2 regions of the Halolactibacillus sp. JCM 19043 genome follow, and region 2 is predicted to be linked to the other one. Evidence: predicted binding sites of a transcription regulator. Region 2 holds the regulator's gene; the other holds the start of a gene.

Region 1 (4,387 bases), on a different contig from region 2:
TGATGCATTACACAGTGGTGATTACAAAGACATCACCGAAGATCCAACATTTAAAGAAACAGAGGAAGAAATGTTGCTGTTAGATGAAGCGGGGGATCAGTTTAATTTAGATAAAGTATTAAAAGGTGACCAAACGCCGGTCTTCTTTGGTAGTGCGTTAGCTCCATTTGGTGTTGAGACGTTTTTTGATACCTTTATTGATTTAGCTCCAACACCGCAAGCCCGTAAAACGACAGAAGGTTTAATTGAACCAGAACAAGAACAGTTCTCAGGCTTTATCTTTAAAATTCAAGCCAATATGAATCCCGCTCACCGTGACCGAGTAGCATTCTTACGTGTTTGTTCAGGGAAGTTTGAGCGCGGTATGTCAGTCACCTTACCACGAACGGGGAAATCATTCAAATTAAATCAGACTCAACAATTCGTCGCCTCAAGTCGAGATACCGTTGACGAAGCTTATCCAGGTGATATCATTGGCATTTATGATCCAGGCGTTTACCGGATTGGGGACACACTTCTTGAAGGAAAACAAACATTTGAATATGATGAATTACCACAATTCCCACCAGAATTATTTAAGCGTGTAACCGCGAAGAACGTCATGAAATCAAAGCAGTTTAAAAAAGGTTTAGAACAGCTCGTTCAAGAAGGGGCTATCCAGCTCTTTAAGACCTATCCGATGGAAAATTATATTATTGGAGCTGTAGGTGAGTTGCAGTATCAAGTATTTGAACATCGAATGAAATATGAGTACAATGTCGATGTCATGTTCGAATCAATTGGCGAACGTATTCCGCGCTGGTTAACAGATAACCAAGTCGATACGTCACTGTTTGATGACCGGAATTTACTCGTAAAAGACCGGGAAGGAGCATTTTTAGTCTTATTTAAAAATGACTTTGCCTTGCGCTGGTTTACCGATAAACACAAAGACATTGAATTAATCGATTTATTTGAAGTCAATCAATACAATCAAGGGTAAGTTAAAGGCTTAGGAGCAACACTCCTAAGCCTTTTGGTTTGGTTTCTGGTCTAAATCATGCTTCAATAAGAAAAGCACCACAAACCATGACAGAGTTGATGATATTAAAGAATGTTTGTTCGCTTTTCGACTAATATTTGTGTATAATAGGTTTACACAAAGCGTCGGAAGGTAAACTATATAAGTGAAAAGAACGGAGGAAAGAAGATGTCTCAATCTTTTGAGCTTATCTCACAATATCAGCCCGCAGGTGATCAACCGAAGGCGATTGATGCACTTGTTAAAGGCGTCAATGAAAATAAACGCATGCAAACGTTACTCGGGGCAACAGGGACTGGTAAGACTTTTACGGTCTCGAATGTTGTCACAGAAGTAAAAAAACCAACACTCGTTATTGCGCATAATAAAACACTTGCGGGTCAACTATATAGTGAATTCAAAGAATTTTTCCCGAATAATGCAGTAGAGTATTTTGTCAGCTACTATGATTACTATCAACCAGAGGCGTACGTCCCATCAACAGATACTTTTATCGAAAAAGATGCATCGATTAATGATGAAATAGATAAATTACGCCACTCAGCAACGTCATCCTTATTTGAACGAGAGGATGTGTTAATCGTTGCGAGTGTGTCATGTATTTATGGCTTAGGTTCACCAGAAGAATATCGCTCGCAAGTCCTGAGTCTGCGTGTCGGTATGGATAAAGACCGTGACCAATTATTGCGAGAACTGGTGGATATCCAATATGCGCGTAATGATATTGATTTCCAGCGCGGCACGTTTAGAGTGAGAGGCGACTCGGTAGAGATTATTCCAGCGTCTAGAGAAGAACATTGTGTCAGAATTGAATTTTTCGGTGACGACATTGACCGGATTAGGGAAGTCGATGCTTTAACAGGTGAGATTTTAGGCGATCGTGAACATATCGCTATTTTCCCGGCTTCTCACTTTGTGACTGGTGAAGATAAATTGAAAATTGCGATGAAAAATATCGAAGCCGAAATGAAAGAACAAGTAAAGTACTTTAAAGAACACGATAAACTAATCGAAGCTCAACGCATTGAACAGAGAACCCGCTATGATTTAGAGATGATGGCGGAGATGGGCTTTTGTTCTGGGATTGAAAATTATTCACGCCACTTAACGTTGCGTGAAGCCGGATCAACGCCGTATACGCTCATCGATTACTTCCCAGATGACTTTTTGATTGTCATCGATGAGTCACATGTCACCTTGCCTCAGATCCGGGGAATGTTTAATGGTGATAAAGCGCGTAAACAAGTCCTTGTTGATCATGGTTTTAGACTGCCGTCAGCTCTTGATAACCGTCCTTTGACATTTACAGAGTTTGAAGAAAAGGCAAATCAACTCATTTTCGTCTCGGCAACACCTGGTCCATATGAATTAGAACATACACCAGAAATGGTGGAACAAATTATTAGACCTACAGGTCTGCTTGATCCATCCGTCGATATCAGACCGATTGAAGGTCAGATTGATGACTTGATCCATGAGATTAATCTCCGTGCGAAACAAAATGAACGGGTATTGATTACAACGTTAACGAAAAAAATGTCTGAGGATTTAACGGATTATTTGAAAGAGATTGGGATGAAGGTCGCTTACTTACACTCGGAAATTAAAACGCTAGAGCGGATTGAAATTATTCGTGATTTGCGGGTCGGTAAATATGACGTCTTAATTGGCATCAACTTATTACGGGAAGGAATCGATATCCCTGAAGTGTCGCTTGTCGCAATTTTAGATGCTGACAAAGAAGGTTTCTTACGTTCAGATCGGGCCCTTATCCAAACAATGGGCCGAGCGGCGCGTAATGAACATGGTCAAGTAATTATGTATGCCGATCGTGTGACAGACTCCATGCGCCGAGCCATTGATGAAACGGAACGTCGTCGTGAAAAACAGATGGCTTACAATGAAACACATGGTATTGTACCGAAAACTATTAATAAAGAAGTACGTGATGTCATCCGCGCAACGGTTGAAGCGATGGATGAAGAGACGTTACCGAAAACAAATATTGATGAGATGACAAAGAAAGAACGGGCCATCTTTATCGAACAAATGGAAGTAGAAATGAAGCAAGCAGCCAAAGACTTAAACTTTGAAAAAGCCGCAGAATTGCGTGATTTAGTCTTTGAACTGAAAGCGGAAGGATGAGTGTATTGGTGAAAAAACACATATCAATTAAGGGTGCCCGCGTGCACAACTTGAAAAATATCGATATTGATATTCCAAAAGATAAACTCGTCGTCTTAACGGGTTTATCAGGTTCAGGGAAGTCTTCACTTGCCTTTGATACGATTTATGCCGAAGGGCAACGCCGTTATGTTGAATCGCTATCAGCTTATGCGAGACAGTTTTTAGGTCAGATGGACAAACCGGATGTCGATACGATTGAAGGTCTGTCTCCAGCCATTTCAATTGATCAGAAAACGACGAGTAACAACCCGCGTTCCACGGTCGCAACCGTGACAGAAATTTATGATTACATGCGGTTATTATGGGCAAGGATTGGTCACCCGACGTGTCCGATTCATGGCGTTGAGATTGCGTCACAATCTGTTGAAGAGATTGTTGACCAAATCTTAGCACTAGAAGAACGCTCGAAATTACAACTCTTAGCACCGGTAATTTCAGGTCGTAAAGGTGAACATGTAAAAGTATTAGAAAACTTACAAAAAGAAGGATACGTTCGTCTTCGCATTGACGGCGAGATGGTAGAGATTACTGATGATATTCAATTAGAAAAGACAAAAAAGCATACCATTGAAGTTGTTGTTGACCGTATTGTCGTAAAAGAGGGGATTAAGAGCCGCTTAAGTGATTCAGTTGAAGCAGCACTTAAGCTCGGTGATGGGCAATTAATTGTTGATGTCATTGGACAGGAAGAATTACAGTTTAGTGAGCGTCATGCGTGTCCGATGTGTGGTTTTTCCATTTCAGAACTTGAACCACGACTGTTCTCATTCAACGCTCCTTACGGTGCTTGTCCAACGTGTGATGGCTTAGGACATAAAAAAGAAGTCGATGTTGATTTAGTGATTCCAGATAAGACCCTCACGTTAAATGAAGGGGCCATTCTGGCTTGGCAACCGACGAGTTCGCAGTATTACCCGCAATTACTGAAAAGCGTCTGCGATCACTATGATATTGATATGGATATACCGGTGAAAGATTTACCGAAAAAGCATATGAATAAGATTTTACATGGCAGTGGCAAAACGAAAATTCGCTTCAAATACGAGAATGATTATGGCATGAGCCGTGATACGAAAATTGAATTTGAAGGTGTATTAAATAACATTGAACGACGCTTTAAAGAAACGTCTTCTGACTATATTCGTGAGCAAATGGAAAAATATATGGCAGAGTCTGACT
Region 2 (4,387 bases):
TTTATAAGCTTCGAAAAGTTTATTCCACTCAGCTTCTGCTTCAGCGCCGCGTTTCGCTACTTTTGTTTCAAAGTCTTGGTAAACGTCCTCAGGTACTTCAAATGGTGCATGATTCCAAGCGTAGTTCTCACGAACAAGTTTGATTTCATCATCACCAAGTGGCGCACCGTGAGCATCACTCTTACCTTGTTTATTTGGTGAACCATAACCAATAACGGTTTTAATTTCAATCATTGTCGGTTGTGTTGTGTTGGCTTGTGCTTCTTTAATGGCCGCTTTAATTGCCTCAACATCGGTACCATCATCGACACGAATGACTTGCCAGTTGTATGATTCAAAACGTTTTTCAACAGATTCTGAGAATGATTTATCTAAATCGCCATCTAATGAGATATCATTTGAATCGTAAAGGACGATTAACCTGCCTAATCCTAAGTGACCCGCTAGTGAAGCCGCTTCGTGTGAAATACCTTCCATAAGGTCACCATCACCTACAAGTGCATAGCTATAGTGATCAACGATATTGAAGTCATCACGGTTATATTTTGCCGCTAGATGAGCTTCTGCCATCGCCATGCCGACAGTCATCGCAATCCCTTGACCTAAAGGTCCTGTTGTTGCTTCGACGCCATCTGTATCTGTCACTTCAGGGTGTCCAGGTGTATGTGACCCTAATTGACGGAAATTTTTAAGGTCGTCAATACTTAGATTATAACCTGATAAGTGTAGTAATGAGTAAAGTAACATAGAACCATGACCCGCAGATAAAACGAAGCGGTCACGATCGAACCATTTTGAATGCTTTGGATTTTGGTTCATAAACTCAGTCCATAATGTGTACGCCATTGGCGCAGCCCCATTGGTAACCCTGGGTGTCCTGAGTTTGCCTTTTGGATGGCATCGATAGAAAGCGTACGAATAGCATTAATTGATGTTTGTTGTACTTGATTTGTCATACTTCTTAAACCCCTTTCTGGATTCATACATAGATTAATATGTACGTACAATTTATATCCTATAATGAAAACGCTATTTACACAAGACAAAATTGTACATTTTAATGAATAATCTTAATTTTTTGACCGTAAGTTCTTGATTTTTTGGGGTGTGACATCATCGCCGTTAGGATCAACGATGGTCATCCCCTTGAATTGGTTCTTAAATGATTTTCTTACATTTTGTAAATATTCTTCTCGTAAGATTTGTTGTTCTTCTTTTTCTTCATTTGATAAGCCCTCCGCTTTTGCTTTTTTAGCTAAAGTATTAATGCGGGCTAACTTTTCTTGTGACAGCATATTTTAAATCTCCTTAATTTGTTGATTTTCACTATGTCTATCATAACGAATCTTCACCGCTTTCTGCAAGTGAGAGGTATTCTTGATAGCGGCGGTGGACGGTTGCTTTAGATACATTATAACCTAAACCACGTAAGGTAAGCGCAATATCTTTAAATGTTAGCCCATTATTTCGCAACCTAACAACTTCTTCAACCGGAAACACTTTTGTGTCTCGCCCTTTTGCTTGGTCAATCTTTGTTAAGTTTTTCTCAGGTCGGTAACCATTTTGTACCGCTTTTTTCATCCCGCGTTTGATTTTTAAGTTATGGATTTTTCGTTGGTATTCTTCCACAATCCCCACGATTTCTAACACCATACGATCAGATTCAGATAACTGAAATTCACCTGTTTGCGATTGGGTAAAGATCTTCACGCCGGATTTCTTTAATTGATGGAAAATAGCGATTTTCGTTTCACCGCGGCCTAACCGTGTTTCATCTTGAACGAGTACCGCATCGACATTCCCGGTTTGGCATTGATCAAATAATGACAATAAGCCGTCACGCTCAATTGTATACCCACTTACTTTCTCTTCGATAATATCAAGAACATCCATCTGTTTATGTTCAGCTAACGCTAATAATTCTTGTTTTTGGCGGATGAGTGACGAGACTTGTTCATCTTTTGTTGTACTGACTCGACAGTAAATAATGACACGCATTGTTGCACCTTCTTTTCATGGAAACATACTTTCTATTTTAGTGTAGCGAAAGGGTTTGTTCGGTGTCAATGTTTTTCGAACAAACGTTTGATTTACGTTACATTAATATGGTATACTTAACTAAAATTGATTGGAGGGACAATGAATGGATACCCTATCAAAACGTCAAGAAGCGATTCTTAATTTCATTAAACATTATCAAGCAACTAAAAACTATCCACCTTCTGTAAGAGAAATTGGTGAAGCAGTTGGCTTATCATCTACATCAACAACCCATGGTCATCTCGCTCGCATGGAGAAAAAAGGCTATATTCGACGTGACCCGACTAAACCACGGACGATTGAAATCGTTGACGGAACAGAAATGAATCCGAAGATGCGCAGTGAAGTGGCTTATGCCCCTCACATCGGGAAAGTAACCGCTGGACTTCCGATTACCGCAATTGAGAATATTGATGAATTTATTCCAATTCCATCATATTTAACAAATACAGAAACTAATACGTTTGCCTTAACAATTGAGGGCGACAGTATGATTGAAGCAGGTATTCATAACCGAGATGTTGTCATCGTTAGACAACAAAATACCGCAAATAATGGCGATATTATTGTTGCCTTAACGGACGACGGTGAAGCGACAGTGAAACGGTTCTTTAAAGAAAAAGACCATATTCGCTTACAACCAGAAAACTCAAATATGGAGCCTCTTCTATATAAAAACATAACGGTATTAGGTAAATTGGTCGGTTTGTACCGCCACATTAAATAAAAAGCAGGGTCATTGGTGTTTACCAATGACCCTGCTTTTATTTTTTAGCTCGTTTTAAAGCTGTTATACTAGCGCATTTAGTCTCGCCTCTACGTTTGGTGTCACCCCATCATCATAAACGATCACCCGGTAAAATGGCGCACCGTTGACGTTTGCTTTTATAATGTCAACGTCAAAACCATGCTGGCTTAGTTCGGCTTGGCGTTTATTTGCTAATATGATATTTTTAAACGAACCACATACTATACTATTCGGTTTTAGTAACGTGTTTTTCACGGATATAATAGCCTTGACATGAGCTGCTACGATTTTTTCAACCATCGATGACTTAAATAAGGCAACATAATCAAGCGGATGATCAATAAACAGTGATTCTGTTAGTACGGCAGGCATTGACGTTTTTCTTAAGACATAAAAATCTCCTTTTTTCATACCGCGGTCGGTCACGTCTAATGATTGACAGATGGTTTGATGAATGAATTGGTGGTAATCACCTGTTTTTTTACTCGTATTTAAATACCGATAACTTTCAAAACCTGTTCCTCCTCCTGCATTAATATGAATAGATAGATAAAAATCTGCTTTAAAACGCTCAGCCAGAAGAACTCTATCGGATAATGAACACGTCTCATCAACGTGTCGGGATAATTTAATCATGATATCTTTGTGCTGAGTTAATTGATCTCGTATACGCAGCGCTATAGCTAACGTCAGGTCTTTTTCTTTTAACTGTTTATGACAGGCCCCAGGGTCACGTCCCCCGTGACCAGGATCTAAAAATATTCGCAATGGTATATCGCCCTTTCTCTTTTCTATTTTTTCGTGCTATACTATCTGAGGAATACACATGCAGGAGGAATATCAATGAAAAAAATAGCGTTATTACTTTCGTCAGTCTTACTTATTGCCATCGTTGTAGGATGTGCTGACACAGCGACTGATGAACCAATAGAAGACACTCCAGAAGACACAACCCTTACCTTTGAAGAAGAACAAACCGCCTTTTATGAGCAATACCCTGAAGTGACGGACAATCCGATTGTTACCATTGAAATGGCAACCGGTGAGACAATTACATTAGAGCTGTATCCACATACAGCACCAAATACCGTTGCGAATTTTATCGCACTCATCGAAGATGGGTTTTACGATGGTGTCATTTTCCATCGCATTATCGAAGACTTTATGATTCAAGGTGGCGATCCACAAGGGAACGGTTTAGGTGGACCCGATTACTCGATTCCTGGTGAATTTAATTCCAATGGATTTGATAATGACTTGGTTCATGAGCCGGAGTCATTTCTATGGCCCGGTCACAATCACCTGATTCTGCCGGCTCGCAGTTCTTTATCATGCATAAGGCGGCCACACATTTAGACGGTGAATATGCTGGTTTCGGTCAAGTGACTGAAGGTATGGAAGTAGTAAATAAACTAGCTCAAGTAGAAACAGGCCCAAATGATGTGCCAGTTGAAGAACAACAAATCAAAACGATGACAGTGGATACAAAAGGTGTCGATTATCCGGATCCGTTAAAAAAATAAGCGCTACACTATAATCGCTTTTAGTAAAATAAAACGGCAAAAGCCTTCTTCGAATGTGAAGAAGGGCTTTTCTCTC

The links. The regulator LexA, encoded in region 2, represses DNA repair genes until DNA is damaged. The targets are predictions, from matches to a motif close to CGAACATATGTTCG.
Region 1: a site for LexA is predicted at 1,091-1,104, ahead of uvrB (excinuclease ABC subunit UvrB). Genes of this name have one in related genera too.

Annotation. Positions count from the first base shown of each region.
Region 1 is NZ_BAXD01000021.1:40,528-44,914, reverse strand. It holds gene JCM19043_RS10580 (peptide chain release factor 3) at 1-982, shown strand, start outside; gene uvrB (excinuclease ABC subunit UvrB) at 1,190-3,166, shown strand; gene uvrA (excinuclease ABC subunit UvrA) at 3,163-4,387, shown strand, end outside.
Region 2 is NZ_BAXD01000041.1:9,698-14,084, forward strand. It holds partial or broken gene tkt (transketolase) at 1-956, opposite strand, end outside; gene JCM19043_RS14050 (DUF896 domain-containing protein) at 1,071-1,295, opposite strand; gene JCM19043_RS14055 (recombinase family protein) at 1,336-1,998, opposite strand; gene lexA (transcriptional repressor LexA) at 2,144-2,767, shown strand; gene JCM19043_RS14065 (N-acetylmuramoyl-L-alanine amidase) at 2,831-3,556, opposite strand; partial or broken gene JCM19043_RS14070 (peptidylprolyl isomerase) at 3,632-4,311, shown strand.